DNA from 3 places in the Arthrobacter sp. zg-Y1116 genome. Region 2 is predicted to be linked to each of the others. Evidence: riboswitches for the same ligand, from Rfam matches in the RefSeq annotation. Region 2 holds a riboswitch; each other region holds the start of a gene.
The links. A riboswitch is a leader RNA that binds a small molecule or an ion and turns the genes downstream of it on or off. The one in region 2 is predicted to bind S-adenosylmethionine.

Region 1 (10,408 bases), on a different contig from region 2:
TAGAAGAGCCCTGCCAGCAGCCGGTCTGATTCCCGCTGTCCCTCGACATCGAAGGCGCCGCCGGTAACGAGCAGCTCGTCCGCACCGGAGGAAGCCACCAGGTCCTCGAGCCTGCCGTGCACCTGTTCCGGTGTCCCGTAGACAGAGGTCTCGAGGGTGGCGCGGACCAGGTCCTGCTGCCGTCCGGACAGTTCGGCGGCGCGGTGAGCTGCCGACAGGGCGGGGAACACCCCCTTGGTCCGGGAATCGGCCAGGGCATGTGCCTCGGGCAGCAGCAGTTCCCGTGCCTCTTCTTCACTCCCGGCCGCGGCGATGTTGACTGCCGCCAGCACGTAGGGCCGGGGAAAACGGTCCGAGGGGCGGAAGGAGGAGCGGTACCGCTCCAGTGCACCTGTCTGCCCGGCACTGTTCTGCCGGAACAGCGCCGGGCCGCCCAGGACGACGCCGAGGCCGGCGCGTGCTGCTATGTCCACTCCCGCTCCGGTGGCAAGCACAAACACCGGGGTCCGGCCGCGGTCCTGCGGGCGGGCGGTGATCGGCGCGGTGCCGTCGAGATAAGCGAGCAGTTCCGCCAACTGCCCTTCGAATTCCTCCGCCTCGGCCGGTCCTGCCCGCAGTGCCTTCCGCACCGCCGGAGTGAAACCGAGGGAACGGCCCAGGCCAAGATCAATCCGGCCGGGATACAGGGCCTGCAGCGTCGCCGCCTGCTCGGCCACGACCAGCGGCTGGTGGTTCGGCAGCATCACGCCGCCGGAGCCGATCCGGATGCTGTTGGTGCGTGCCGCCAGGGCGGCCATCAGGACGGCGGGTGCCGAGCCGGCAATTCCGGCCACGGCATGGTGCTCGGCAACCCAAAAGCGCCTGTAGCCCAGCCGGTCTGCCGATTCGGCGCGTTCAAGCACTGCATTAAACGCCTCCGGCTCGGGAAACCCTTCGCGGGAGTTGGCACGGTCAAGGATCGAGACGGGAACGCTGAGGCTTGGCATACCCATGCCAACCCCCTGCCTGCTTAGGGAATTCCGTCGCAGACGTGCAAATCCGCGCGTCATGCAGGCAGGTATGCATGTAACGCTGGCAAAATCATCCTTTTTTCATGTGACCTTCGACATAGCTCACCGGGAAAGCTGCCTAGTCTCCGGCGGATTCTTTCAGTTCGGCCTGCTTGACCCCCGGGAGGGAGTGGGAATATTAACCTCGTGAGCCATACCCCCAGTACCTCAGGCGTACAAGAAGCGCGTAAAACCTTCTTCGGCCATCCCCGGATGTTGGCCAACCTCTTCAGCGTTGAGCTGTGGGAGCGATTCTCCTTCTACGGCATGCAGGGCATCCTGCTGTACTACATGTACTACAGCACCACCGACGGCGGCCTCGGCATCGACGAAGCCATTGCCGTCTCCCTGGTCGGCGCCTACGGCGGTGGCGTGTACCTTTCCACCATCGTCGGTGCCTGGCTCGCCGACCGCGTGTTCGGCTCGGAGCGGGTGCTGTTCTACTCCGCCGCGATCGTGGTCCTCGGCCACATTTCCCTGGCTGTGCTCCCCGGTTCCGTGGGACTGGCCGCCGGCCTGATCCTGATTGCCCTGGGTTCCGGCGGCGTCAAGGCCAACGCGACCTCCCTGGTGGGCACCCTGTACGAGGAGAAGGACGAACGACGCGACGCCGGTTTCTCCCTCTTCTACATGGGCATCAACCTCGGCGCCCTCGTCGGCCCGCTCCTGACCGGCCTCCTCCAGGTCCGCCTTGGCTTCCACTACGGCTTCGGCCTGGCCGCTATCGGCATGGCCATCGGCCTGGTCCAGTACGGCATGACCCGCAAGTACCTGCCCAAGGCAGCCCACGAGGTCACCAACCCGCTGCCGCGCAAGAAGTACCTCCCCATGGGCATCGTCGTTGCCGCAGTCGTGGTCATCGTCGCCCTGGCCGCCGCCTTCGGCCTGCTCAAGGCGGAGAACCTGGCAGTGGTCATGGCCACGGTCGCCATCCTGGCCTCCATCGCGTACTTCATCATCATCCTGCGCAGTCCGAAGGTGGACAGGCTAGAACGCCGGCGTGTTTACTCCTTCATGCCGCTGTTCATCGCCAGTGCCGCTTTCTGGGCGCTGTTCCAGCAGCAGTTCACCGTGGTGGCCCTGTACGCCGACACCTCCCTGGACCGGCACATCTTCGGGTGGGAAATGCCGCCGAGCTGGGTCCAGTCGATCAACCCGATCTTCATCATCATCTTCGCTGCAGTGTTTGCCGCCGTCTGGACCAAGCTGGGCGACCGCCAGCCGTCCTCACCGCTGAAGTTCGCCCTGGGCCTGGCAGTGATGGGCCTGGCGTTCCTGGCCTTCATTCCGTTCTCCGGCGGCGGCGCCAACAGCACCCCGCTGCTGGCGATCGTCGGCATCCTGCTCCTGTTCACGTTCGCGGAGCTGTTCATCTCCCCGATTGGCCTGTCCGTGGCAACCAAGCTGGCTCCGGAAATCTTCCGGACCCAGATGGTGGCCCTGTTCTTCCTGTCCGTCTCCCTGGGCACCACCCTGGCAGGCTGGCTGGCACAGTTCTACGATCCCGCAACTGAGGTCAGCTACTTCACCTTCAGCGGCGTCACCGCAATCATCCTGGGCATCGCCCTGGCTGTCGCGACACCGTCGATCAAGAAGCTCATGGGCGGCGTGCGCTAGCAGGCAGGCACCAAGCGTTTCACTAAGGACGGCGGCACCGGAACTTTCCGGTGCCGCCGTCCTTTTTGCCGTCCCGTCACATGCTTGGCTGCATCCCTGCGGCGTGGTTAGGATGGGTCCCAGCTTCAGGAGACACGGCCGCCAAGCTCCGACTTGGCCGTGCACCAACCCCATGCTTCACGGGTGGTTCGGATGACGAAGCGGCCTGCACCGCCCCTTGGGCATCCGGTGCGGGCAAGAGCACCGATTCCTTAAGGATCACTGCCATGCGCAAAAGCACTGACCGTATTTTGACCACGCACGCCGGTTCGCTCCCCCGGACCCCTGAACTGATTGCCGCGAACGCGGCCCGGGAAACCGACCCCGCGGATACGGAAGGCTACGCCGAACTGCTGCAGGCCGCCGTCGCCGACCTCGTGCGCCGCCAGCGCCAGGCGGGTATCGATATCCCCAACGACGGCGAATACGGGCATGCGATGTCCGCGGACGTCGACTACGGGGCCTGGTGGTCCTACTCGTTTGCCCGGCTTGGCGGCCTGAGCGTTGCCGAGACGGGGATCTGGAACATGGAACCGCACCGCTCCGAGCCCGGAAACGTTGTCCTCACCAGTTTCGGGGACCGCCGCGACCGGCAGCGCTTCGCCGATGCCTACACCGACCCAACCTCCGGCATCACCACCGGGGCGCAGAAGGTCTTTCCCAAGGTCACGGGTCCCGTGGAATACACGGGGTACGACGCCGTGGCCGGCGACATTGCCAACCTCAAGTCCGGTCTGGCCGAGGCAGGTTTGTCCGAGGGTTTCCTCGCCTCACTCTCCCCCGGCTCCTGTTCGCGGATTGCCAACGAGTACTACGCGACGGAGGAGGAGTTCATCTACGCCTGCGCGGATGCCATGCGGGAGGAATACCTTGCCATCGTGGACGCCGGGCTGATCGTCCAGATCGATGATCCGTCCATTGCCGAGAACTGGGACCAGATCAACCCCGAGCCTTCGGTGGCCGACTACCTCAAGTTCACGCAGATCCGCGTCGAGGCCCTGAACTATGCCCTGCGCGGCCTGCCCGAGGAACAGGTCCGATTCCACCTGTGCTGGGGTTCCTGGCACGGGCCGCACACTACGGACATCGAGTTCCGCCACCTGGTGGACACCCTGCTGCAGATTAACGCCGGCGGCTACAGCTTCGAGGCAGGCAACGTCCGGCATGAGCACGAATGGCGGGTCTGGGAGGATACCAAGCTGCCGGAGGGGAAGGTCCTCATTCCCGGCGTGGTCTCCCATGCCACCAACGTGGTGGAACATCCGGAACTGGTGGCGGACCGGATTGAACGGTTCGCCCGGCTGGTGGGGCGCGAGAACGTCATTGCGTCCACCGACTGCGGGCTGGGCGGCCGGGTGCATCCGCAGATCGCGGCGGCCAAGCTGGAGACGCTCGGAGAAGGTGCCCGGCTGGCCAGCGCCCGGCTCTGGTAGGCGGGCCACCGACCTGCGTGAGGGTGCGGCGGGCGGGACCGGCGTCCCGCCTCACCCGTGCCCGGGGCCTTAGCCGTCCAGTCCGGCGCTGACCAGCGCCAGCATGCCGCTTGCTGCCGCCAGGGCACCCAGTGCACAGACGGAATTGAACGCCTCCGCTCCGGCCTGCCGCCGGTCCCGCCCGAAGAGGATCCCCGCCGCGGCCCAGGCGGCCGCGAAGGCCAACGCCGGCATCGGTCCGCTGGCAAAACCCGCGGCGGTTTCCGCCCAGGCCGGCAGTGCGAACGCCGAGCGCTGCGTCCAGAAAAACCAGAACACCGGTGCGGCGCACAGGTAGAGCACGTTGAAGAAAACCATCATGGCCCGGGCGCCGCGGCGCAGGCCGCCGTGCGGCAGTGCGCCCTGCGGCGGCACGGAACTACTCGACGTGGCCATCAGCTTCCTTCCCCCGCCGCACCCGCGGCTTCGGCTAGAAGCATACGGGTGCCCCTGCGTTTCTACGTGCACGGCGTGTCTGCCGCCGACTGCGTTTCTTTGGCATGCTTAGGGGTATGTCTAATCGTGCCGGCCAACGCGCCGAACCTTCCGACCTTGTAGATCTCACCGCACTCTTGGACGCCTATTACGACGTCGTACCGGATCCGTCCAACGTTGCCCAGCGCGTGGCCTTCGGCACCTCCGGGCACCGCGGTTCCTCCCTCAACGGCGCCTTCAATGAGCAGCACATCGCGGCCATCACCCAGGCCATCGTGGAATACCGCACCTCGGCGGGCATCACCGGGCCGCTGTTCATGGGCAAGGACACGCATGCCCTGTCCGAACCGGCGCAGAACACCGCCTTGGAAGTGCTGGCCGCCAACGGCGTCAATGTGCAGATCGACGCACGCAACGGATTCACCCCCACCCCGGCCGTGAGCCATGCCATCCTGGTGCACAATTCCACGCGCACGGACCAGGCTGACGGCATTGTGGTCACCCCGTCGCACAATCCTCCGGCGGACGGCGGCTTCAAGTACAACCCGCCCACGGGCGGACCCGCCGGATCGGACATCACCAACTGGATTGCCGACCGCGCCAACCAGCTGCTGGAGAACGGCCTGGACGGGGTCCGGCGCATCCCGCTGGGCGAAGCACGCCTGGCCGATTCGGTGGGCACCTATGACTTCCTGGCGCATTACGTGGAAGACCTGCCCGCGGTGCTGAACCTGGATGCCATCCGGAGCGCCGGCCTCCACATCGGCGCCGATCCCCTCGGCGGCGCCTCGGTGGACTACTGGGGCGCCATCGCGGAACGGCACTCACTGAACCTCACCGTGGTCAATCCCAACGTGGACCCGCAGTGGGCCTTCATGACCCTGGACTGGGACGAGAAGATCCGCATGGACTGCTCCTCGCCGTTCGCCATGGCGTCGCTGATTTCCCGGGCCGGGGATTACGACATTGCCACGGGCAACGACGCCGACGCCGACCGGCACGGCATTGTCACCCCGGATGCGGGACTGATGAACCCGAACCACTTCCTGGCAACCGCGATTGACTACCTGTACCGCAACCGCTCCGGCTGGAGCGCAGACGCCATGGTGGGCAAGACCCTGGTCTCCTCCTCCATGATCGACCGCGTTACCGCAGACCTGGGGCGGGTCCTCATGGAGGTACCGGTGGGCTTCAAGTGGTTCGTGCCGGGCCTGCTCTCCGGCGAAACCGCGTTCGGCGGCGAGGAATCCGCCGGTGCGTCCTTCCTCCGGCTCGACGGAAGCCCCTGGAGCACTGACAAGGACGGCATCCTGCTGGCCCTGCTGGCCTCGGAAATGACGGCCGTCACCGGCAAGACCCCGTCCCAGCGGTACCGCGAACTGACCAACCAGTTCGGCGATCCCGAATATGCGCGCGTGGACGCACCCGCCACCCGCGAGCAGAAGGCCGCGCTGGCCAAGCTCTCGCCGTCGGACGTTACCGCCACCACCCTGGCCGGTGAGGAAATCACCGCGCGCCTGACCGAGGCACCTGGCAACGGCGCGCCCATCGGCGGCCTGAAGGTGACCACGGAAAACGCGTGGTTCGCCGCGCGCCCCTCGGGCACGGAAGACGTCTACAAGATCTACGCCGAGTCCTTCAAGGGCGAGGAACACCTGCACCAGGTCCAGGCCGAGGCCAAGGCCATCGTGGACGGCGTGATTTCCTAGCTTCCGCCGTAAACGGGCCGTAAAAAACAGAAGGGGTGCACCTGCCGGTGCACCCCTTCTTCCCGTTCTGCAGCCGGTTACAGCAGCCGGCGCAGGAGCCGCTTCTTCAGCCCCGTGTAGGGCGGGTACGCGAACCGGAGGGTGTCCAGCAGCGTGCCCTTGGTGAAGACCGGCCGCAGCTGGCTGAACGTGTCGAAGGTGTATTTCCCGTGGTACGCGCCGGTGCCGCTGGCACCTGCACCGCCGAAGGGCAGGCCGGGTACGGCCAACTGGACGGTGCTGGCGTTGTGGTTGATGCTGCCGGCCCGGACCCCCTCCTCGAACGTCTTCCGTGCCGCCGCAGAGTTGCTGTACAAATAGGCGGCCAGCGGAACCGGACGGGAATTAATGAATTTCATTGCCTCCGCCAGGTCCCGGACCTCGATGATCGGCAGGACGGGGCCGAAGATTTCCTCCTGCATCACGGGTGAATCCGGGGCCACGTCGGTGAGGATGGTCGGTTCCAGGTACAGGCTTCCGCGGTCGCTGCGCCCGCCGGCCAGGACCGTGCCGCTGTCCAGCAGCCCGACCAGCCGTTCCCAGTGCTGTTCGTTGACAATCCGGCCCAGGTCCTTGCTCCGGGACGGATCCTTGCCGAACTGCTCCGCGACCGCCCGCACCAGGTGCTTCTTCAGCGCAGGTGCCGCCTCTTTCGTCACGAGGACATAGTCCGGGGCCACGCAGGTCTGGCCGGCGTTAAGCAGTTTCCCGAAGACCAGGCGGCGCGCGACGGCGGCCCAGTTGCCGTCCAGCACCACGGCCGGAGATTTCCCGCCCAGCTCCAGGGTGACCGGGGTCAGGTGTTCGGCGGCGGCCTGCAGGACAATCCTGCCCACGCGCTCCCCGCCCGTGAAGAAGATCGAGTCGAACCGTTCCTTCAGCAGGGCGGTGCTGGCTTCCTGCCCGCCCTCGACCACGGCGACGGCTTCCGGGTCCACATAGCGCGGCAGCAGCTCCGCCAGCACGGCCGACGTCGCCGGGGCCAGTTCGCTGGGTTTGAGGACTGCCGCGTTGCCGGCGGCGAGGGCACCGACCAGCGGCGCCAGGACCAGCTGCACGGGATAGTTCCAGGGACCGATGATCAGCACCACGCCCAGCGGCCGTGGTTCGGTCCGGGCCGACGCCGGCTGCAGGCCCAGGGGGACGGAAACCCGCCGGCTGCGGGCCCAGTTCTCCAGATGCTTCAGTGCGTGTTCGGCCTCCGCCCGCACCAGGGAAAGTTCGGTGACGTAGCTTTCGAGCGGATTCTTGCCCAGGTCCGCTGCCAGGGCGTCCGCCAGCTCCTGTTCCCGCTCGTGGAACAGCCGGACCAGGCCTTCGAGCTGCTGCCGGCGCCAGGCGAGCGGCCGGGTGCGGCCGGAGTCATAGGTTTCCCGCACCTTGGCCAGCACCGAGGGAACTGCTGCGGGGGAACCAGCGGGGTCGGTGGCGGAATCGCGGATGGATTCAGAGAACGCGGAGACCATCTCGCTCATGCCTGGGTGCTTTCCTTGAGGGACGTTTCGTCAGCGGGAGCCGCCGGTTTCCGGCCGGTGAAGTGGTCCATGGACTGGTAGACCTTGAAGACGCGGCCGGCAACCACGTCCCAGGCCGGTTGGGGCAGCACATTGCGCAGGGCGCTGCCCAGGGCCACCGTCCAGGGCAGCTGGATCCGTGCCTTGCCGGCAAGGAGCGCCTCCCACGCCTTGTCCACCACGTATTCCGGTTCCATCAGCGGAGTCATCAGCGGCCCCCTGGCCCCTTCGAACATGCCGGTCTTGATGTAACTGGGGATCAGGGTGGTTACTGCAACGTGGCCGTTGCCGGATTCGGTGAGTTCCAGGCGCATCGAGTCGCTCCAACCGATGACTGCCCATTTCGAAGCCGTGTAGACACTCATTTTCGGAACGGACAGTGTGCCGGAGGCGGAGGCTACGTTCAGGATGCGGGCCGGGGTGCGCCGCTCGATCATGCCGGGCAGGAACGCGCGGGTCACCTGCATGGGGGCGAGGGTGTTGACCTGCATAACGGCGTCGATATCCGCTTCCGGCTCGTGTTCCCAGAAGTACTTGCCGCGCACAATCCCGGCGTTGTTGACCAGGATGTCCGGTACGCCTACCTCCCGGATGACCTGGTCGGCCGTGGCCGTGATGTCCGGCAGGGAGGCAACGTCCACCGCGTAGGGGTGGATTGCCGACGCGCCCAGTTCCCGCAGCTGCGCGGCGGTGACCTCCAGGGCCTCGGCGTTGAGGTCCCACAGCACCACTGCTGCCGCGCCGTCATGCACGGCCCGCTCGGCGTAGAGCCGGCCCATGCCCATGGCTGCGCCGGTGATGAGAACTACGCGTCCTGCAACTGAAATGCCCATGCTGCTCCATCGTCCAATCGGTTTGTGATCAAGGTCCCGCCCTGCACCTTGCATTCTTCCTATGCAACGTAGCATCCCGGTTCGCCGGGACGGCTAGAATTTGGCCTAGACACCCCCTTTCTCCGGAAGGCACCACCATGAGCAGATTCGGTATGGACTGGACCCTCCACGGAGACGGCAAAACCATCCGGCCGGGCAGCTACGTTGCTCCCGAGGAACGCCTGAGCTGGCCGCGGACCATCAGCATCGGCTCCCAGCACGTGGTGGCCATGTTCGGCGCCACCTTCCTGGTGCCGCTCCTGACCGGCTTTCCGCCGGCCACCACCCTGCTGTTCTCCGGCATCGGAACCATCCTGTTCCTGATCATCACCGCCGGACGGGTCCCCAGCTATCTGGGCTCCAGCTTTGCCTTCATTGCTCCGATCGGAGCTGCCACCAACCAGCACGGTCCCGGCGGAGCCCTGGGCGGCATCATCATGGCGGGCTTTGCCCTGTTCCTGGTCGGACTCGCCGCGCAGCTTGCCGGCACCCGCTGGATCCAGGTCCTGATGCCGCCGGTGGTCACCGGCACCATAGTGGCCCTGATCGGCCTCAACCTGGCCGGTTCGGCGCGGGACAACTTCGAGCGAGGGCCGCTCACGGCCACCGTCACCGTGGTGGTAATCCTGCTGACCACGGTCCTGTTCAAGGGATTCCTGGGCCGGCTGTCGATCCTGGTTGGCGTGGTGGCCGGCTACGTCACGGCCATGCTGCAGGGCGAGGTGGATTTCCAGGCTATCGGCGATGCCGCCTGGATCGGGCTGCCCGAATTCACCGCCCCCACCTTCCACTTCTCGGTTATCGGCCTTTTTGTTCCGGTGGTCCTGGTACTGGTGGCCGAAAACATTGGACACGTGAAATCCGTGGCCGCCATGACCGGCCGCGACCTTGACCCGTACGCGGGCCGGGCACTGATGGCCGACGGCCTGGCCACCATGCTGGCCGGTTCCGGCGGCGGTTCCGCCACCACCACCTACGCAGAGAACATCGGCGTGATGGCGGCCTCCCGCGTGTACTCCACGGCGGCGTACTGGGTGGCCGGCATCGTGGCCATCCTGCTCAGCCTGTTCCCGAAATTCGGGGCCATGATCGCCACGGTGCCCGGCGGCGTGCTGGGCGGGGCCGGCGTCGTCCTCTACGGCATGATCGGCATCCTCGGCGTGCGTATCTGGGTGGACAACCGGGTCAACTTCTCCAACCCGATCAACCTTTCCACCGCCGGCCTGGGCCTGATCATTGCGATCGCGAACTTCACCTGGATAGTGGCAGGGCTGGAATTCGGCGGCATTGCCCTCGGCACCGGCGCCACCCTGATTGCCTACCACGGCATGCAGGCGATCGCCCGCTGGCGGGGGACGGATCCGGACGAGCCGCAGGAGGACGCGGGAGCCAGGCCCAGCCGGCTCGGCTAGGCCGCCGGCCGGCCCCGGATCAGGCTCCTTCCAGTGCCTGGCGCGTAGCCCACGCCACGTACTTTGCCGCCTGCTCCATGGCATCCTGCGGCCGCTGGACCACATCCAGCAGGCTGACGGCCGCAACAATTCCGTACTCCTGCAACTGGTCCGGGGTCAGGGTGATCCGGCCGGCCACGGCCACCACGGGGATGCCGGCATCCCGGGCCCGGGCCGCCACTTCCAGGGGCGCCTTGCCGTAGCGGGACTG
Region 2 (10,408 bases):
GAAGGCTGCACCGTCTCCCTGACACCGGAATCCTGGACCGGCGCAGTCAGCTTCGACGCCGCACTGGGCCGCAGCCTGGAACTGGCTCTTCCGGGAGCCCCGGTGCTGGCCACGGGGGCGGGGCACGACGCCGGCATCCTCGCCGGACACGTGCCCTCCGGAATGCTGTTTGTCCGCAACCCCACCGGGATCTCGCACTCCCCGGAGGAACACGTGGAAGCCGACGACGCCGACGCCGGAGCCGTGGCGCTTGCCGACGCGCTGGAGGCGCTGCTGTGAGCGGTGCGGCGGGCCCCACTGCCGCCGGTCCTTCGATCGAGGGTGCTGCCGTCTGGTGTGAGGCGGGGTGGTACGAGGGCAGTATCCGGGAAGGCATCCGGCTGACGGTCGACTCCGCCGGTATCGTTACGGCGGCCGTGCCCGGGACGGAAGCCGAACCCGGGGACCTGGTGCTGTCCGGCGTCGTCTTCCCGGCAGCCGCCAACGCCCACTCGCACGCCTTCCACCGGATGCTGCGAGGACGCACCCACACCGCCGGGGACTTCTGGAGCTGGCGGGAGCAGATGTACTCGGCCGCGGGCACCCTCACGCCGGAACTCTACGAGCAGCTGGCGACGGCGGTGTTCGCGGAGATGGTGGTCTCGGGATACACCAGCGTGGCCGAATTCCACTATGTACACCATGCCCCGGACGGGTCCGCCTATCCCGGGCACGGAATGGAACTGGCCCTGGCCCGGGCCGCAGTTGCCGCCGGCATCCGGCTGACCCTGCTGGACACCTGCTATCTTTCCGGCGGTTTCGGGCCCGGCGGGTCCGGGACGCCGCTGGACGCCCGGCAGCGGCGGTTCGGGGACGCCGACGCCGATGCCTGGCTGGAGCGTTTCGCGTCGCTGCAGGCGGCGGCCGGGGAGCGGTTCGATCCGGAGCAGGTGAGTGTCGGGGCCGCCCTGCACTCGGTCCGCGCCGTACCGGAAGCTGCGCTGGCCCGTATCGCGGAGCGGCTCCCGGCCGGGATTCCGCTGCACATCCACCTGTCCGAACAGCCGCAGGAAAACGCCGGCTGCCTGGCCGCCACCGGGCTGACCCCCACCGGGCTGCTGCACCGGCACGGGCTGCTCGGCCCCCGGCTCTCGGCCGTCCACGCCACGCACCTGACGGACGCCGACATCGCCCTGCTGGGAGAGGCCGGGGCCACTGCGGTGTTCTGCCCCACCACGGAAGCGGACCTCGCTGACGGACTTGGCCCGGCGGGAGCTCTGCGGAACGCCGGAGTTGCCCTGGCGCTGGGCAGCGACCAGCACGCCGTCGTCGATCCGTGGCTGGAAATGCGGGCGCTGGAATACGGAGAGCGGCTGCGGACCGGAAGGCGCGGGGCGTTTACCCCGGCGGAACTGCACGCCGCCGCGTCCGACGCCGGGACCGCCGCTCAGGCACGCACAGCCCCCGGGCTGGAACCGGGGAAGGCCTGCGACCTCATGGCCGTGGACCCGCACAGCCTGCGCACCACCGGGTCACGGCCCGACCAGCTGGCCTTCTCCGCCACCGCTGCGGACGTGACCGCCGTCGTCGTCGGCGGCCGGCTGCGCGCCCGGAACGGTTCGCACACTTCGCTGGGAAACCCGGCCGCCCTGTTGCGGGAGGCCATTGCCGCCGTCGACTCTGCGGCCGCTCCGATGGACAAAACCCGCTTGGAAGGAACCCGGCGCCCATGAGCTCCGCTTCAACACTGGTCACGAACATCGGCGAACTCTCCACCCAGGACGACACCGCGGACACCCCCGTGCTGCGGGACGCGGCCGTGGTGTTCGAGGGGGAACGGATCAGCTGGATCGGCCCGGCGGGGAACGCACCGGCGGCAGACGAGGTCATCGACGCCGGGGGACGGGCCGGACTGCCCGGCTGGGTGGACTCGCACACCCATCTGGTGTTTGCCGGGGACCGCAGCGGGGAGTTCGAGGCACGGATGGCGGGGCAGGCCTACGCAGCCGGCGGGATCGCCGTCACTACGGAAGCCACCCGGGCGGCGTCGGACTATGACCTGACCCGGATGCTCCTGGCCCGGGCCGCCGAAGCCGCGGCGGGCGGCACCACGTACCTGGAAACCAAGACCGGCTACGGGCTGAGCGTGGAGGAGGAACGCCGGCATGCCCGGATCGCCTCCACGGTGGCGGACGCCGTCACGTTCCTGGGCGCGCACCTCGTCCCGGACGGAGCCGACGCCGACGAGTACACGGAGCTGGTCTGCACCGACATGCTCGCTGCGGTGCGCCCGTACGTCCAGTGGGCGGACGTCTTCTGCGAAAAGGGAGCCTTCACCGAGGAGCAGTCCCGCCGGGTGCTGCAGGCGGCCCGGGATGCGGGCCTGGGGCTGCGGGTGCATGGAAACCAGCTCGGCCCGGGGGCCGGGGTGCGGCTCGCCGCGGAGTTCGGGGCGGCCAGCGTCGACCACGTGAACCACCTGCCCGACGACGACGTCGCCGCGCTCGCGGACACATGGTCCGGGTGGGACCCGGGTACCGGCGTTCCCGGAACCGTCGCAACGTGCCTGCCCGCCTGCGACCTGTCCACCCGGGCACCCCTGGCTCCGGCACGGAAACTGTTGGACGCCGGGGTGCAGGTGGCATTGGCTTCCAACTGCAACCCGGGAACGTCCTTCACCAGCTCCATGGCTTTCTGCGTGGCCACCGCCGTGCTCCAGATGGGACTGACCGTGCAGGAAGCCGTCCGGGCCGCCACTTACGGCGGCGCCCTGGCACTGCGGGTGCACACCGGGTCCGACCGGGACGGTGCCCGGGCTGTCGGCTCGCTCGCCGTCGGACACCGTGCCGACCTGCAGCTGCTCAACGCGCCCTCAGCTGCCCATCTGGCGTATCGGCCCGGCATGCCGCTGACCGGCATGGTGTTTCGAGCCGGGGTGCCGGTGCGCCGCTGAGCGGGGCCGCGGGGCATGGTCCAGGTTCGATACGAGAGTCGGTAAGCCCGCCTCCTGCATGCCGATGTGTCCGGCACAATGGTGTCCATGCGCGCTGCCTTCCCCTCCGCCCCCGCCGAATCCCTGGATCCGCGGGCCCGCCGGATGCTGGTGTTCGAAATCCTGATTGTGCTGGGGCTTTCGCTCGGCAGGTCCGGGGTCTATGCCGTCGTCGAACTCATTGAGAAAGCCACCCAGGCACCGTTGGGCGACCAGACCACCACCTTGAATCCCGTCCTTGATGATCGGCCGTACTTCGACCTGGTGTACCAGCTGCTGGGGATCTTCTTCTCCCTGCTGCCCGTGGCGCTGGTCCTGTTCCTGCTGACCGAACCCGGGAAATCCGCGTTCCGCCGGATCGGGTTCACGTTTGCCCGGCCGCTTCGCGACTTTGCGTTGGGGGTGGCTCTGGCAGCGGTCATCGGTATCGGGACGCTTGGCGTTTACGCCGCCGGACGGGCACTGGGCATCACCACCGCCATTGTTCCGGCAGCCCTGGACACCTACTGGTGGACGCTGCCGGTGCTGATCCTCTCTGCCATGCGGCATGCCGTGCTCGAGGAAGTCATTGTGGTGGGCTATCTGTTCCTGCGGCTGCGGCAACTGGGCTGGGGGACGCCGGCGATCATCCTCACCAGCGCCCTGATCCGGGCCAGCTACCACCTCTACCAGGGGATCGGCCCAGGCATCGGGAACTTCCTGATGGGCCTGCTCTTCGGCTACGTCTACACCAGGACGCGGCGGGTGATGCCGCTGGTGATTGCGCATGCGCTGGTGGACATTGCCGGGTTTGTCGGGTTCGCCTTGTTCGGTTCTGCCATCGGGATCGGCGACTAGGCGGGCACCGCGACTCCGCCGGCACATAGGATGGCCCGGTGACACTGATGACCCGCTGGGGTGCAGCCCTGGACCCCGAATCCGTCCTGCCGGAATACCCCCGACCCCAGCTGGCCCGCGACAGCTACCTCAATCTCAACGGCTACTGGCAGTACGCCATCACCGGCGCCCGCCGGGAGCAGCCGCCACGGGACGGGGACTGGGACGGGGACATCCTGGTGCCGTTCTCACCAGAGGCGCCGCTCTCCGGCGTGAACCGGCACCTCCAGCCGCAGCAGCTGCTCTGGTACCGGCGGACCGTGACCCTGCCGGAGGGCTTTGCGGGGGAGCGGGTACTGCTGCACTTCGGCGCCGTGGACTCCAGCTGCCGGGTCAAGGTCAACGGCATTCCCGTGGGCGGGCATGACGGCGGCTACCTGCCGTTCTCCCTGGACATCACCGACGCGCTGGCTGCGGGTCCGGACGGCGGTTCCCCCGGGGCCGAGCACGAAATCGTGGTCCGGGTCCGGGACCTGAGCAACACCGGCTCCGCCAGCCGCGGCAAGCAGACCCTGGACCGCGGCGGCATCTGGTACACCGCACAGTCCGGGATCTGGCAGACGGTCTGGCTGGAAGCGGTGCCGCAGGCGAGCATCACCCGCCTGGTCCTCGTGCCGGACCTGGACTCGGTGACCGCCACGGTGCTGGTCGACGACGTCCGGTCCGCCCCGGACAGCACTGGCCTGCAGGCGGAAGTCACCGTAACCGCGGGCGGGCAGCAGGTGGCGGCCGCCGTCGTCGTTCCCGGAAACCCGGTGCGGATCCCGATTCCGGATCCGCACCTCTGGACCCCGGAGGACCCGTTCCTGTACGACGTCGCCGTGCGGCTGCTCACCGCCGGGAGGGAAACCGACCGCGTGCGCAGCTACACGGCGCTGCGGACCGTCGGCACGGGGCCCGACGACGCCGGGCATCTGCGGCTGCTGCTGAACGGGCGGCCGTATTTCCACGCGGGCCTGCTGGACCAGGGGTACTGGCCGGACGGGCTGTACACCGCGCCGTCGGACGAGGCCCTGGCCTCCGACATCCGTGCGGCGAAGGACCTGGGCTTCAACATGCTGCGCAAGCACATCAAGATCGAGCCGCTGCGCTGGTACTACCATGCCGACCGGCTCGGCATCCTCGTCTGGCAGGACCTGGTCAACGGCGGCACGTCCTACAAGCACGCCGTGGTCACTGCCCCCGCGGTGGGTGCGGCGCACCGGGCCGACGGCGACTATGCCGCCTTCGGGCGTGCCGACGAGCAGGGCAGGGAACAGTTCCTGGCCGAACTGCACGGCACGGTGGAGCTGCTGGGCAACAGCCCGTCGATCGTGGTGTGGGTGCCGTTCAATGAAGGGTGGGGCCAGTTCGATGCCAATGCCGTCGCCGACCTACTGCGGGGCCTGGATCCGACCCGGACCATCGACCATGCCAGCGGCTGGCATGACCAGGGCGGGGGAGACCTCAAGAGCGTGCACGTCTACTTTGTGCCGTTCCGGATGCGGAAGGGCTGGCTGGCTGGGTCCCGTGCAGTGGTGCTGTCCGAATACGGCGGGTACAGCCTGCGCATCCCCGGGCACACCTTCAACGACAAGGAGTTCGGCTACCGGCGGTTCCGGTCCCGGCGTGCCCTGGCCCGCGCCTACGAGCGGCTGCACCGGCGGCAGATTGAACCTGCGGTGGCCCGGGGGCTTGCCGCCACGGTCTACACCCAGCTCACCGACGTCGAGGACGAGGTCAACGGCCTGTTGACCTATGACCGCAGGGTGGTGAAGCTCGACGCCGAGCTGGTGCGGGGACTCAATGCGAGGCTTCGCCGGGCTGCCGGGGGCTGACCCGTGCTGCTTGCCTTCGGGATCCGCTCAGTCCCTGCACTTTGTCCGGATCCCCGCAGATTGTCCGGATCCCCGCACCGCGCGGAGCAGGGATTGCCACAAACCGCAGGGATCTGGACAACCCGGAGGGAATCAGCGGCGCCGGGAACGGGGGAGACCAGCGCGGACCAAGCGCTGTACCAAGGACTCAGGGTGCTGGGGCTCTCTTGAGATGTCGTCCCAGGACCAGCGTATAAAACTGACCCCCGTTGCGCGGATGGCATCTTCGCGCCGTTTCTCCTGACGCAGTGTGTCCCACGAAGGGGCAAGGGCTGCATCGCCCCGACCGTATTTCACCGCGCCGTCGAACTCCCCGACGAGCCTCTGCTCGCGCCAATAAAAGTCGACCCGATAGCGGCCGGCGGAGGTGTTGAATTGTTGCTGGAGTTCGGGCGGAAGGAAGCGGTGCCTGTGAATGGCGGCCCGGGAATAGGACTCGCCCGCCGACTCGGAGCGTGGATCGGCGAAGTCGATCACCTGTCGAGCCCGCAGCCGCTTTACCTGGCCGGGCAGGCTCCCGGATAACTCCAACAGGTGGTTCTTTCCCAAAGAAGGAAGACCCAGGACGGGATCGGGCCGGAGCACGTGGTCCATGGCGGGAACCGCGTGCTCGAAAGGGAGATAGGCAGCCATGTCTAGAACGGTCTGGGCCCGGGACGTCAGGGGCACCTCTTCCAAGGCAGTGATCGGTTCGAGCAACTGGCGCTCCACCCATCGGAGTCCGCCGCGACGCTGGCCGTGAGTGGGAGGCACGGCCAACAGCAGCACCTCGGCAGAGTGTCCGATCACCGGCAGCCCCCACATGACCGCAGCAGATTGCTGGATAAGGATGCGCTGACCGTGTCCCTGTTCCACAGCAGCCCGAATCCGGACGCGTTGCTGTTCCCACGGGGAAAGATGCTGCCACTCATCCGTCTGCATGTAGACACCTGTACGGAGGCGGATCAGCTGGCCGGCCCGGCAGCTCGAGGCTAAGGAACGGCGGTCAGTACCGTGGGCTTCAGCATCGGCTGTAAAGATGAGCTCCGGATCCATGGGCTCAAAGATGGATGGGTAACAGCGGACCCGCGAGGGTAATCCTCCCTATTGTGGACAACCCTCTGGTACCTCGGCCTGGAGAAGCCCTGCGGTTTGTCGCGATCCCTGCGGTTTGTGACAATTCCTGCGCCGCGCGGTGCAGGAATCCGGACAGACCGCAGGGATCCGGACAAGCTGCGGGGACAGGCTGCGGGGATCCGGACATACCGTAGGGATCCGGACAGGCTGCGGGGACAGGCTGCGGGGATCCGGACATGCCGCAGGGGTCCGGACAGGCTGCGGGGACAGGCCGTGGGGATCCGGACATGCCGCAGGGGTCCGGACAGGCTGCGGGGACAGGCCGCGGGGATCCGGACATACCGCAGGGATCCGGACAGGCTGCGGGGACAGGCTGCGGGGACATACCGCAGGGACCCGGACGCAGCGCAGGGATCCGGACACGCGGACAGACCGCGAGGATCCGGCAGGGAAACCCCGAACCGGCAGGAAAAACCCGATCCGGCAGGAAAACCCCGAACCGGCAGCAGAAACCCAGTGCTAGATCTCGACAGGACCGTTCGCCGTGTCGAAGGTGACGGACATGATGCCCGGTGTACCCGCCGGAGCAATCCACGTGACATCCACGTTCTCCAGCGGCTTCTCCACGGGATGGCCCAGCCAGTCGGTGACGCGTGCAGCGGAGCCGGCAATGGTCAGGGACTTCAGCTTCACCGAACCGGGCATCCCGGGAATGGCGTTGGAGGGGTGCAGCTCGTCGGTGCCGTCGTCCCAGCGGAGCAGATAGGGAACCTGCGGATCGGCAATCAATCCGTTGATGCCGATCTGCCGCCAGGTCAGCTCCTGGCCGTCGGGGAACTTGCGGTTGCCCGGCACGGAGGCCCGGCCGAGGCGTTCCTCGAAGGGGGAGAGATCGTCAACGGCAACACACCAGCCCATCCATCCGCCGCCGCATTCGGAGCGCTGGCGCACGGCCTGGCCGAACGGCGCCTTGTCCGACGCCGGGTGGTTCAGGACCTCCACCACCTCGACGTACTGGTTGTTGGCCAGGGGCAGGATCATATTGCGGGTACCGAATCGGGGGTGGACGCCACCCTTCACGTAATCGGCGCCGAGAGCAGCAGCAATCCTCTCGGTGGTGGCCAAAAGACCGTCGGGTTCACAGGCATAAGAAACATGGTCCAAGCGCATGCGGCCCATTGTGGCACGTTGTGATACGCGTCTCGACCAAGGGAAGCCTAAGTGCGGAATGTTCCCGGCCGCAGCTCGGAATTACGGCGAAAAAGCGCCGATATTTCACGGTGCGTCATAGAGGTTGCGCGACGGCGGCATATCGGTTTCCATGGGTGCAGGTCATGAGTGCCAGCAGATAGCCCCGGCTTGCTGGCCGGCAACCCTCCAACCGCGGTGGGGTGCCCCGGGTGAAGACCTGGCCGTACGCCAAACGGGCGTCCGGCAAGCGCGGGTCCCACGACCCCACCGGACATCCGGCGTACCCGGATGCACACCGGCGGCGTTGTGCGGCCCCTGGTTTGAGGGAGCATCATGAGTGCAGATTGGTCATTTGAAACCCGCCAGATCCACGTAGGCCAGGAGCCCGACGCCGTCACCGGTGCCCGAGCCCTGCCGATCTACCAGACCACGTCCTTCGTTTTTCCGAGTGCAGAGGCCGCCGCGAACCGGTTTGCCCTGGCCGAACTGGAACCGATCTACACCCGGATCGGCAACCCCACCCAGGAAGCGGTGGAAAACCGGATCGCTTCCCTTGAGGGCGGCGTCGGCGCCCTGCTGCTCGCGTCCGGGCAGGCGGCCGAAACCTTCGCGCTGCTGAACCTGGCGCAGGCCGGTGACCATGTGGTCGCCAGCCCCAGCCTCTACGGCGGCACCTACAACCTGCTCAAGCACACCCTGAAGCGGTTCGGCATTGAAACCACCTTCGTGCAGGACCCGGACAACCTGGACCACTGGCGCGATGCCGTCCGGCCCAATACCAAGGCCTTCTTCGGCGAGGTGGTCTCCAACCCCCGGCAGGATGTCCTGGACCTGGAAGGCATCAGCGCCGTGGCCCATGAGGCGGGCGTGCCGCTGATCGTGGACAACACGCTGTCGACGCCGTACCTCATCCGTCCGATCGAATGGGGAGCCGACATTGTGGTCCACTCGGCCACGAAGTACCTCGGCGGGCATGGGACGGCCATTGCCGGCGTCATCGTCGATTCGGGCAACTTTGACTTCGCCGCGGACCCGGAGAAGTTCCCCGGGTTCAACACCCCGGACGAAAGCTACAACGGGCTCGTCTACGCCCGGGACCTGGGCGTCAACGGGGCCCTCGGAGCGAACCTGGCCTTCATCCTGAAGGCGAGGGTGCAGCTGCTGCGGGACCTCGGGTCCGCGGTGTCGCCGTTCAACGCGTTCCTGATTGCCCAGGGACTGGAAACGCTGAGCCTGCGGGTGGAGCGGCACGTATCCAACGCCGTCGCCGTAGCGAACTGGCTCGAAGGCCACGACGACGTCGTGTCGGTTGCGTATGCGGGCCTGGAGTCCAGCCCGTGGTTTGCGCGCGGCCGCAAATACGGGCCGCGCGGCACCGGCGCCATTGTCTCCTTCGAGATCGAGGGCGGCGTCGACGCCGGCAAGCGCTTTGTGGACGGACTGGAGCTGCACTCGCACGTGGCCAATGTTGGAGACGTCCGTTCCCTGGTGATCCACCCGGCGTCGACGACCCACAGCCAACTGGGGGCCGAAGCGCAGCTGGCCGCAGGGGTCAGCCCGGGGCTGGTCCGACTCTCGGTGGGCATCGAGCACATCGACGACATCCTCGCGGACCTTGACGCGGGGTTCCGGGCCGCCAAGGGAGCATAGCGACTGTGTCCCGGCACCCGGCACCCCGGCACGAGCCGCTGACGGTGCCCCCGCTGCAGCACCCCGCCGATGGGGTGCTGCAGTACGCCTCCATCGGCGGACTGGAGCTGGAAACCGGCGGGTACCTGCCCGACGTCGTCCTGGCCTACGAGACGTGGGGGCAGCTGGACCCGGACGCCGGCAACGCCGTGCTGATTCCGCATGCGCTGACCGGCAGCACCCACGTAGCCCGCGGGAGCAGCACCGAACCGGGCTGGTGGGACGAGCTTGTGGGCCCGGGCCGGACCGTGGACACTAACCGGTACTTCGTGGTCTCGGTCAACATGCTGGGCGGGTGCTACGGCTCCACCGGGCCTGCCTCGACGGACCCGGACGGATTGGCCTGGGGCTCACGGTTTCCGTTCGTCACCATCCGGGATTCGGTCCGGGCGGAGGCCCGGCTGGCGGACCGGCTCGGCATTGCCCGGTGGCATGCCGTGCTGGGCGGCTCGCTCGGGGGAGCTCGGGCGCTGGAATGGGCGGTGACCGAACCGGACCGGGTGCTGCACTGCGGGGTAATCGCAGCCACCGCAGCCAGCACGGCCGAGCAGATCGCGTTTGCCCAGGCGCAGCTGGCCGCTATCCGGCTGGATCCGGATTTCAACGGCGGGGACTATTACAACGGCATTCCTCCGCTGGCCGGGCTCGGCCTGGCCCGCCGCATTGCGCACATTACCTACCGGTCCGAACCGGAACTGGAATACCGGTTCGGGCGCAGTTCCCAGGCTTCCGAGGACCCCTTCGGTGCCGCCTCCCCGGCCGGAAGGGG
Region 3 (10,408 bases), on a different contig from region 2:
CCACTGCCGGCGGCCACGAATCCGATTCCCGCGTCGGGCACGGGCATGGAGGTGGCCACGGCGGCGGGCACGGCGGCGGTCAGGGCTGGGGACGCGACGTCGACTATGTGGCCTTCGGAGATTCCTACGCCTCCGGCTACGGCGGCGGCCCCCTACTGGACGCCTGCGGCCGTACCGCACAGGGCTACCCCGCCTTGCTGGACGCCTTGAACCGGGTGGATCTGGAAGCTGACGCCACCTGCGCCGGCGCCACGGCCCTAAGCACTCCGTCCGACACGCCGGTGGACCTGCCCCAACAGATCAACAATGCCTCAGCCTACGGCGAGCTCAACGCCCGGACCGACGTCGTGACCCTGACGATCGGCGGCAACGACGTCCGGTTCGGTGCCGTGGTGGCCGCCTGCGCCGGGGCGCAGCTGCCGGTCACCTGCGCACCGGCCATCGAGCAGGCCACCGCTTACGCCCAAACCGCGCTGGCACCGCAGCTGGCTGCGGCATTTGCCAGTATTGCCGAGGCGGCGCCACGGGCCACCCTGGTGGTTACCGGATACCCGCATCTGTTCGAAGCCGGCGCTCCGGGACCGCTCAGTGCCGAGGCACAGGCCCTGTTCAATGGCGGCACCGACGCCCTGAATGCCGTCATCGCCGCGCAGGTTCCCGAAGACGGGGTGTTTGTGGACGTGGTGGACGAGTTTGCCGGGCACGGTGTCGGTTCCGCCGATTCGTGGATCATCTTCGACACTGCAAGCCCGTACAACCTGCACCCCACGGAGACGGGTTACCGGGAGGGCTACACCGCGGCCATCCTCGAGGACGCAGGCAGCGAGTTCGGGGTCGGCTGCCGGCGAGGGCACCATCGGTAGCGCCACCTTCCGTACGGGTCGACCCAGCCACAGAAACCGTTCTCAGGAGGCCGGCAGCGGAACCGCGTGGCCGAACCGGAAGAGGTTCTGCGGATCGTAGGCGGCCTTGGCCGCCTGCAGCCGTCCGAAAACCTCCGGATCCCACGCAGGCTGGGCGCCCGCCTCCGTGCGTGCCGGTCCGCTGAGGTTGACCAGCGCACCCGCAGTGTAGGGGCCGACGACGACGTCGAGCAGATCCAGGGCCGCTGCTGTGGCGTCCGCAGCCGGCGGGACGTTGAGTCCCACGGAGTAGAGGTTGAAGCCTGCCTGCCGGCCGGACACCGCATCCTCGAACGGAGGATCCAGAGCCAGGGATCCGCCCATCAACCGGATTTCCGTCATCATCAGCGGAGTATGCGATCCCGGCCCCACCTGGCCCAGCAAACCGGCCGCCAGTTCATCGGGCAGCTCGGCCAGCAGGGTCCCGCGGTCCAGGCCGGGCACCGGTTCGTCCGGATCCATGTGGATGCTGCCTACTGCCCCGTAGTCCATCGGCCCGGCCGTATCCATGAAGGGCGCGGATACATGCCGCATGGGTTCCAGCAGCGTGTCGCCCTCTTCCCGGCTGCCGAACACCGCGAACCGCAGGTGCACCGGCGCGGTACCGCGCAGTTCCTCGGGAAGGAACGGGACATCCGGCAGGTGCAGGAAGGCCAGGGACGCTGAAACATCCGTCGGCAGCTGGGGTGTCCAGGCTCGGAACGCAGCCAGCACCTCCGGACCGGCATCTTCCGGGTACATGATGCCGCCGCCGTAAAACTCCCGGAACGGGGTCAACCCGAGCGTCATGGACGTGATGACGCCGAAATTGCCCTTGCCGCCGCGCAGCGCCGCAAACAACCCGGCGTCTTCGGCGCTGCCTCCTTCGAGGTGCCTCAGGCTGCCGTCGGAAGTCACTACATCGATAGCCTGCACATGGTCGCTGGCGAATCCCAGCGCCCGGCCCATCAGCGGCAGCCCTCCGCCGGCCGAGTAGCCCACCACTCCCACGGTTCCGGAGGAGCCGTGCGGGCCCGTAAGCCCGAGCAGCACTGTCTCCTCCAGCACGGAGCGCCAGCGGACGCCGGCACCCACAGTGACCGTGCCGGCGTCGGGGTCCACCGCCAGGTCCTGCAGCCGGGAGGTGTTGATCAGCAGGCCCTCGTCCATGAAGGCGGCAGCACCGTGGCCGGTCGCCTGCATCCCGACAGGAATGCCGCGCTCAGCTGCCCAGCGGACGGCATTCTGTACATCCTCGACGCCGGCTGCCCCGAGCACGGCATCGGGACGCTGGATCACCGAGGGGTTGAAGCCGGCGGTGTCGACGGCGTACCCCGGTTCCCCGGGGCTGTTCAGCGGGCCGTGGACAACGTTGCGGAGGGTTTCGAGGTCGGCTGCCTGGATCATCTTTGGCTCCTTGTGGGCGGGTGTCCGCGGCCGCCGGGCCCGCGGACCGGAGATGCCGCCAAAAAATGCTAGGCACCGAAGTGCTTCCCTGCCTAGCCCCGCCGGACAATTTCCGCTAGCTCCCGAGCACCTCCGCCAGGTCGAACTTCACCGGTTCCTCCAACTGCTCATAAGTGCAGGATTCGGGCGTGCGGTCCAGCCGCCAGCGGGAAAACTGGGCCACATGGCGGAACCGCTCCCCCTCCATGTGGTCGTAGCGCACCTCCACCACCCGTTCCGGGCGCAGCGGCACGAAAGAGAAGTCCTTTTTCCCGCTCCATCGGCTGCCCTCGGAGTTGCGCGGGGTGCGCGTCCCCTTCTCCTGCTCCCCCTCGGCCCACGGGTGTCCGTCCTCGACGGCGACCAGCGGCTGGAGTTCCTCGAACAGTTCCCGGCGGCGGTCCATCGGGAAGGAACTTGCCGCCCCCACGTTCACCAGCACGCCGTCGTCATTGTAGAGCCCCAGCAGCAGGGAGCCGATCAGATCGGGGCCGGACTTGTGCACCCGGTAGCCGGCGAGCACGCAGTCCGCCGTGCGTTCGTGCTTGAGCTTGGCCATGGTGCGCTTGTTCGGCGCGTAGGGGCCGGCCAGGGGTTTGGCCACCACACCGTCCAGGCCGGCACCTTCAAAACGGCCGAACCAGTCCTGCGCCCGGTCGGCGTCGTCGGTGGCGGCGGTGACGGACACCGGTGCCTGCGCCGTTTTCAACGCCTGCACCAGGGCCTCCCGGCGTTCGGAGAACGGCCGGTTCCGGTAGTCGACGTCGCCCAGGGCCAGCAGGTCGAAGGCCACGAACCGGGCCGGAGTTTCCTCCGCGAGCAGCTTCACCCGGCTGGCGGCGGGATGGATCCGCTGCTGCAGCAGTTCGAAGTCCAGCCGTTTGCCGTCCGGAGCCACCATAACTATCTCGCCGTCCAGCACGCACCGCTCCGGCAGGTTCGCTTTGAGCGCTTCGACGAGTTCGGGGAAATACCGCGTCATCGGCTTTTCGTTCCGGGAGCCGATCTCGATGTCGTCGCCGTCCCGGAAAATGATGGACCGGAATCCGTCCCATTTGGGTTCGTACAGGTAGTCCCCGCGGGGCAGGGCGCTGACGGATTTGGCCAGCATCGGCGCAACCGGGGGCATCACTGGAAGGTCCATGTGCCCATTCTTATCCGATTGCGGCCGGTTCCCCCAGCCCTGCGGTGAAGGCCGTGAGCAGGTCGCGGCCCTGCTCCCAGTAGCCCACCCCGCTCTTTTCGTTGATGTGGGCGAGCTCGCCGGCGTTGATAACGGGCAGTTTCCAAGCCGCAGCGATGCTTTGGGCGGACGGCAGCGCACAGTACGGATCGCTCTCGCTGGCAATCAGGAGGCCGGGCACTGGCAGTTCCTGCATCCGCGGATTCCGGAACGTTTCCGCGGCCTGCGGAAACGAGGCGGCAACGGGATCCGGCGGGCTGACCAGGAACACTCCGCGGGCGCCGTCGGGGTTTCGATGCAGCCACTCCACCGCGGCCAGGCAGCCCAGGCTGTGGGCCACGAGGACCGTCTGCCCCTTCTGCGCGCCGGCGGCCCGGTCCAGCGCCGCCATCCAGTCCTGAAGCTCGGGTTCATCCCACGACGACGGCGCGATGCGGGTGACGTCCGGCAGCTCCGCTTCCCAGCGGCTCTGCCACTGCTCCGGCGGTGAGCCCTGATAGCCCGGGACCATGGTGATGTGCATGAGGGCTGTTTCCTTTCGCTGGTTCGGCGCAGGTGACCGGGAATACTGCCGACGCTTCCGGCGCTGGAGCTTTTATGAAGAAAATAGGATTCCTGTCCTTCGGACATTACCGGAATGCTGTGGGGTCGATGACTCCCAGTGCGCAGGACGCAATACTGCAGCAGATTGAGCTGACGGTCGCCGCCGAGGAAATCGGCGTCGACGGCGCGTATATGCGGGTGCACCACTTTGCCCCGCAGTTCTCCGCCCCCTTCCCCATGCTCGCCGCCATGGCCGCGCGGACCAGCAGGATCGAGCTGGGCACGGGAGTGATCGACATGCGCTACATGAATCCGCTGGCGATGGCAGAAGACGCCGCAGTGGCGGACCTGATCAGCGGCGGCAGGCTGCAGCTCGGCATCAGCCGGGGATCCCCCGAGCCCGCCCTGCGCGGTTATGAGTCCTTCGGCTACGTTCCCGGCCCGGATTCCTCCGACGCCGACATGGCCCGGCAGCACACCGAAGTGTTCCGTGCCGCCATTGCCGGCGCCGGAGTGGCGCAGGCCGATCCGGCCATGACCGGCAGCACCGGAGCCATGGCCATTGACCCGCTGTCCCCCGGACTGCCGGAGCGGATCTGGTGGGGGTCCGGGACCCGGGCCACCGCCAAGTGGACCGGTGAGCAGGGCATGAACCTGATGAGCTCCACGCTCCTGACCGAGGACACCGGGGTGCCGTTCGACCAGCTGCAGGCCGAGCAGATTGCGGTGTACCGGAAGGCCTGGGCCGACGCCGGACACCAGGGCACCCCGCGGGTGTCCGTCAGCCGCAGCATCATTCCGCTGGTGACCGGGCAGGACCGGCACTACTTCGGGCTGCGCGCGCAGGCCGAGGGCCGGGACCAGGTGGGCCACCTCGACGGCGGATTGGCCCGGTTCGGGAAGAGCTACATCGGTGAACCGGACGTCATTGCTGCCGAATTGGCCGCGGATGCTGCGGTGCAGGAAGCCGACACTGTCCTGGTGACCGTGCCGAACCAACTGGGCGTGGAGTACAACGCGCATTTGCTGGAGAGCATCGTCAAGCTTGTGGCGCCGGGGGCCGGCTGGCGGTAAGTCTCGTCTGGCCCGGGTCCGCCCGGTCCTCCGGGTCCAGCCGGGTCCGCCGGGTCCGCCGGGTCCTCCGGGTCCAGCCGGGTCCGCCGGGTCCGCCGGGTCCTCCGGGTCCGCCGGGTCCGCCGGGTCCTCCGGGTCCAGCCGGGTCCGCCGGGTCCGCCGGGTCCTCCGGGTCCAGCCGGGTCCGCCCCCTGCGGGGCTGGAACGGCGGCAACGAAATTCCCCGCTCGCAGAGCTCGCGGGAAATATTAAAGCCGCCTTCCTCCAGCCCCTCCGGTGGCGGCGCGTGGTGTCCAGCACCTTCCGGGGCGGGCTGGGCCCAGCTCCTCCGGTGGCGGTTGTAGGTGCCGGAGCGCCTTCCTCCAGGCCCTCCGGCCGCGGGCAGCGTCCCAACCAGGACGCGGCCTGCGTACATCTTCGACTGGGAGGGACGGGCGTCGCCCCCGAGGTCCTCGCGCCGACGGAAGGCGAGGTGCAGAACGTAGGCACCGGACGGCAGGCGAGGTGCAGAACGTAGGCACCGGACGGCAGGCGAGGTGCGGAACGTAGGCGCCGGACGGACCGGGTTAGGCGGCTTTAATAATCCTTGCGAGCTCTGCGAGCAGGGATTTTCGTTGCCGCCGTTCCGGTCCGCCCGGCGCACCCCCACACGACGCACGCCCACCCAGCGGCACCCTCTGAAACGGTCCACTGTCGAAATGTCAGTGGCCTCCGCTAGAGTAGTTTTCAGCTTCACGAGATGTGGCCTTCGCCCGGTTTACCGGGCACAAAAGCTCCGACTGGCCCCACACCAACCCCATTGTTCGGCGGGTGGTTCGGATGACGAAGCGGCCTGCGTCATTCGTCGCAGGCAAGGACAACCTGCAAAGGAACCCACTGTGAGCATCTCCAGTGTCAGCAAATCCGGTCTCAGCAACTGCAGCGGCTTCGCCCCCGGGCACAACATCCATTGGATCCACAGCCGCCGCCTCGAGGGCTGGGAACAGTGGTCGGACGTCGAAGTCACGGCGGATCCGCAGCTGGACCTCATCTACCTGGTGTCCGAAGGTACCCAGCACCTGATGTGGTTCCACAATGTTCCGGCCGTCGCCACCGCGCTCGCGGCCGCCGTCGATACCCCGCAGTGGTGCCAGCGCTATTCCACACTGATGGTGCCCGGCGGATTCGACTCGGATGCCCGGAGTTCTTTTTTCTACTTGGCCCGGCCGGAACGGGTGGTTCCATGCAACGGCTCCCTGGTTCGGGCCCCGGAAACTGAGCGGATCGAAAAGGCCGGCTCCTAGCCTTTTGCCCGGCTCCGGGATTCGTATGAATGCCGGAGCCGGGCAAGCGCGCTGAACTGAGCAGTCTCGAATACCCGTGGCCCGGAGCGGCCGCGAACCTACGCTGGGCGCCATGGCATACAACGTACAAATCTGTGTGGACTGCACCCATGCCCTCAACCAAGCGGATTGGTGGGCCGAAACCCTCAAATGGGCCAGGGAACCCACCGACCAGGAGGTCCTCCAATCCGCCCTGGACCAGGGCCTCGCCTCACCGACGGACGTAGTGGAACACCACGGCGTCCGGGTCTGGCGGGATGTCGCTGCCATTTGCCCGCCCGACCAGGTGGGCCGGCGCGGGCGGCTGCGCATCCTGTTCCAGACGGTGCCGGAACCCAAGACGGTCAAGGACCGGATCCACCTCGACGTGATTCTGGATGACATGGCCAAGGAGGAAGCACGCCCCAGGTTGGAACAGCGGGGAGCCACCTTCCTTTATGAAGCCAGCCAGGGGCCGCAATCCTGGTACACCATGGCCGACCCGGAAGGGAACGAATTCTGCATCGGTTGACGACGCCGGTACTCACCCTTGTAGAGAAGGCGGACGCTGGGACGCGGCAGCTACGCAGGCAGCAGCTACTGCTGCAACAGCTCCGGCGGCACGCTGTAGAGGAGGATGACGCCCAGCAGGTTCTTCGCGGCGTGCACACCGTAGGAAAGCATGAAGTTGTTTCCGGCCCAGACGTAGATGCCTACGAGGGTGGCGCCCATCGCCAGGTAGGGCATCAGCACCGGCAGGGTCAGGGATTCCTTGCCCACAATGTGGATGGAGGCGAATAACAGGACCGACAGGATGCAGCATCCCCAGAGGTTCCAGTACCGGCTGAGCTTGCCGATCAGCAGGTGGCGGAAAATGTACTCCTCGACAAAGGGCGCCAGCACCACCAGCAGCGGCACCACCAGCCACGGCGATACGGACCCCACAAATCCCTCGACGGCTTCCTGGTTCACCGCCGTTTCGACCTGCCCGCTCAGCAACGCCCCGATCATGGTGACAATGAGCATGACGAGGACGCCGGCCGGAATCAGGGACAGGGACAGCACCGGCCGGGTAGCCAGAATCTTCGTTTCCCGCACCACGTAGGGCCGGGCCGCGAGGAAAGCCAGGAGGCCTGCGACCCCGTAAAACGCCAGGTTCAGGACGTAGGCGGCTGCAACCGGATCCGGAACCAGCATCACCAGGACAGGCATAACGAGTCCAGGCGCAAAGCTCAGGACCAGCAGGAACACCACGTAGAAACCTGCTGCCACGGCGTCACGGCGGGTGAAACGGTAGGAAAGCCACGGAATGTGGGCCGCAGGTCGCCCCGGAGGGCCGGTCCGGTATTCGTTCGCTGTCATTACCTCAGGATATGGGCCGTTCCGCCGGGATACAGCCCTCGCTAGCTCAACTCCGCGATCACCGGCGGCATGGCCTCGAGCAGCTCCCGCGCCAGGAAGCTGAGCGGTCCCCGCGAGGCGGAGAGCCGGTCCCCGCTCACCGCGTGCAGATAGGTGCCCCAGCACGCTGCCTGTTCCGGCGTCGCACCGCGGGCAAGGAACCCGCCCACCGCACCGGCAAGGACATCCCCGGACCCGGAAGTTCCCAGGCCCGAGTTCCCGGCCGGCACTTCCCAGCTCCTTCCGTCAGGAGCGGTAATGACGTTGTGCGCGCTGACCACCGCCCGGTATTTCCGTGCCACCTCCAGGGAGGCTTTCGGCAGGTCCAGGGAGTCTTCGTCGGCATCCTCGTCCTCGAGGAGGCGCAGGATTTCAGCACCGTTCGGGGTCAGGACCAGCCGGCCGGCCAGGGTGTCGTAAAGTTCCGGCAGCCCGGGCAGCACTCCGAGGGCAAAGGCGTCCAGTACCACCTGTGTCTTTTCCCCGAGCAGCGGAACCACTGACCGCAGGAGCGCTGCGGCCTGCTCGGCGTCGTCCAGGCCGGGGCCGATCACTACTGCCGACGCCGTCGAAAGATCGGATTCGAGCCGCTTGCCGGCCGCCGCGCCGTCAATCCCGCCGTCTTCCTCCGGCAGTCCCACCACCCCGGATTCGGGGATGGCCACGGCGACGGCGATCGCCGCCGATTCCGCCAACCCCATGGTCAGGCGGCCGGCGCCGACCCGCAGTCCGGCAAGCCCGGTCAGCATCACCGCTCCCGGGGTGCTGCGCGCTCCGCCGATCACCAGCACGGTGCCGCGGTCCTCCTTGCCGGAGGCCTCGGTGGAAAGCCGCCAGCCTCGCAGCAGTGCGGGGGTAACAAGCTCAACGGGGGTGGATGTCATCGGTTTCTCCTGCATGTTCGGTTACCGGTGCTCCGCTGTCCTGCAGGTGGAGCACGCTGTTGAAGGTGTGTAGTTTCCAGGGCCCGGTGCCGGTGGGGCGCACCAGCCGGGTGACTGAGCCGTTCCGCACGCTGTTGGCGGCGGCGGTGTCCAGCAGTTCCTGCTCGCTCATCCGTTCCAGCACGTAGCGGATCAGCAGGATCACGGCGTCGTGGCAAACCACCGCCACACGCTTGCCGTCTTCCTCGTCGTCGAGGTCCCGGAACACCGACCGCAGCCGCAGCGCGACGTCGGCCCAGGACTCGCCGCCCGGCGGACGGTAGGCGAATTTCCCCAGCCAGGACCGGCGTTCGGCTTCCCCGGGGAAACGCGCCACGACGCCGGCGGAGGTCAGCAGATCCAGGATCCCGAGTTCCCGGTCCCGCAGGCGCTCATCAATCCGCATGCCACCGGTGAGGCCGGCCAGCCCCGCCAGTTCGGCCGTCTGCCTGGCCCGCAGGTAGGGCGAACACCAGACGGACTCGGGCAGCTCTTCGGCGGGAAGCCCGGCAATCCAGCGGCCAAGCGCTGCCGCCTGCTGCTCGCCGTCGGAGCTGAGCGGGACATCGGGGTCCCGCCAGGGAAGGTCGATACGTTCGGCGCCCTCGCGGCCTGCGCGGGTAGCGGCCACGTTGCCGGCGGATTCACCGTGGCGGACCAGAATCAGTTCAGTTGCACCCATGCTCCGACTCTACCCGCCGGTCCCCGGAGGCCAAGGGCTCAGGTACCGGAGCGGGTATCCACCTTGCCGCCGTTGCGCACCGTGAACGTCAGCAGCAGGGCGACGGCTGCAAAGGCCGCTAGCAGCATCAGGCCCACGAAATAGCTGCGGTTCGCCGGATCATAGGTTGCCCCCATGAGCAGCGGAGGGAAGTAGCCGCCGAGCCCGCCGGCGGCGGCAATAATCCCGCCGACGGTGCCCACGTCCTGCGCCGGAGCGGCACGGCCCACCCAGGCGAACACTCCGCCGGTGCCCAGCCCCAGGAACAAGGCCATCAGGATGAACGCCGTACCGTAGACCTCCTCCTCCTCCGGCCGGAGGGCAACAATAACGGCCAGGACTGCCGTGCCGGCAAAGGAAGCGAGCGTGACCAGTTTCGGCCCGACCTTGTCCGCGATGGTGCCGCCGATCGGCCGGGCGATGACGGCGGCCACGGCGAAGCCTGCGGTCCTGGTTCCTGCCGCGGTCGCATCGTAATCGTAGACATTGCCCAGATAGGTGGGCAGGTAGTTGGAGAACGCCACAAACGCACCGAACACCACGCCGTACAGGAAGCACAGCTGCCAGGTGACGCGCAGGGTGAAGGCGTGGGTGATCTTCGGCAGCACCGGTTCCGTGGGTCTTGACCAGGCCGGGGATTCGCGCAGGATCAGCCAGCTCAGCACTGCCATGGCCGCGACGACGACGGCGATGGTGATGTGGGTGCCCATGTAGCCGACGGCGGCCACCAGCCGCGGGGTGAAGAACGCCGACACGGCCGTCCCCACCATGCCGGCCCCGAACACCCCGGTGGCGAAGCCCTTCCGGCTGCGTTCGTACCAGGCGGAGCAGAAGGGGATGCCGATCGCGAAGACGGTCCCGGCGATGCCGAGGAAGAACGCGATGACCACCAGGAAGGGGAAGTTACCCTGCTGGCCGACGATTCCGGTGAGCAG

Region 1: it holds a riboswitch for S-adenosylmethionine, as region 2 does, so the genes downstream of both, NNX34_RS05985 (cobalamin-independent methionine synthase II family protein) here and NNX34_RS14020 (bifunctional o-acetylhomoserine/o-acetylserine sulfhydrylase) in region 2, are expected to answer to the same signal.
Region 3: it holds a riboswitch for S-adenosylmethionine, as region 2 does, so the genes downstream of both, NNX34_RS02790 (hypothetical protein) here and NNX34_RS14020 (bifunctional o-acetylhomoserine/o-acetylserine sulfhydrylase) in region 2, are expected to answer to the same signal.

What each region holds. Positions count from the first base shown of each region.
Region 1 covers NZ_JANFLR010000001.1:1,255,951-1,266,358, reverse strand. Annotated here, with positions in the region: gene NNX34_RS05995 (MsnO8 family LLM class oxidoreductase) at 1-992, opposite strand, end outside; gene NNX34_RS05990 (peptide MFS transporter) at 1,263-2,666, shown strand; SAM riboswitch class IV at 2,790-2,913, shown strand; gene NNX34_RS05985 (cobalamin-independent methionine synthase II family protein) at 2,933-4,138, shown strand; gene NNX34_RS05980 (hypothetical protein) at 4,208-4,573, opposite strand; gene pgm (phosphoglucomutase (alpha-D-glucose-1,6-bisphosphate-dependent)) at 4,690-6,321, shown strand; gene NNX34_RS05970 (aldehyde dehydrogenase family protein) at 6,399-7,835, opposite strand; gene NNX34_RS05965 (SDR family NAD(P)-dependent oxidoreductase) at 7,832-8,707, opposite strand; gene NNX34_RS05960 (uracil-xanthine permease family protein) at 8,845-10,158, shown strand; gene NNX34_RS05955 (glycerate kinase) at 10,178-10,408, opposite strand, start outside.
Region 2 covers NZ_JANFLR010000004.1:567,915-578,322, forward strand. Annotated here, with positions in the region: gene NNX34_RS13985 (allantoate amidohydrolase) at 1-279, shown strand, start outside; gene NNX34_RS13990 (formimidoylglutamate deiminase) at 276-1,712, shown strand; gene hutI (imidazolonepropionase) at 1,709-2,932, shown strand; gene NNX34_RS14000 (CPBP family intramembrane glutamic endopeptidase) at 3,020-3,808, shown strand; gene NNX34_RS14005 (glycoside hydrolase family 2 protein) at 3,856-5,664, shown strand; gene NNX34_RS14010 (endonuclease domain-containing protein) at 5,797-6,624, opposite strand; gene NNX34_RS14015 (VOC family protein) at 7,279-7,929, opposite strand; SAM riboswitch class IV at 8,090-8,206, shown strand; gene NNX34_RS14020 (bifunctional o-acetylhomoserine/o-acetylserine sulfhydrylase) at 8,284-9,600, shown strand; gene NNX34_RS14025 (homoserine O-acetyltransferase) at 9,639-10,408, shown strand, end outside.
Region 3 covers NZ_JANFLR010000001.1:598,486-608,893, forward strand. Annotated here, with positions in the region: gene NNX34_RS02765 (SGNH/GDSL hydrolase family protein) at 1-863, shown strand, start outside; gene NNX34_RS02770 (FAD-binding oxidoreductase) at 906-2,288, opposite strand; gene NNX34_RS02775 (ATP-dependent DNA ligase) at 2,404-3,471, opposite strand; gene NNX34_RS02780 (alpha/beta hydrolase) at 3,482-4,033, opposite strand; gene NNX34_RS02785 (LLM class flavin-dependent oxidoreductase) at 4,108-5,127, shown strand; SAM riboswitch class IV at 5,858-5,990, shown strand; gene NNX34_RS02790 (hypothetical protein) at 6,006-6,410, shown strand; gene NNX34_RS02795 (VOC family protein) at 6,523-6,960, shown strand; gene NNX34_RS02800 (CPBP family intramembrane glutamic endopeptidase) at 7,026-7,790, opposite strand; gene NNX34_RS02805 (NAD(P)H-hydrate dehydratase) at 7,832-8,713, opposite strand; gene NNX34_RS02810 (histidine phosphatase family protein) at 8,694-9,434, opposite strand; gene NNX34_RS02815 (MFS transporter) at 9,473-10,408, opposite strand, start outside.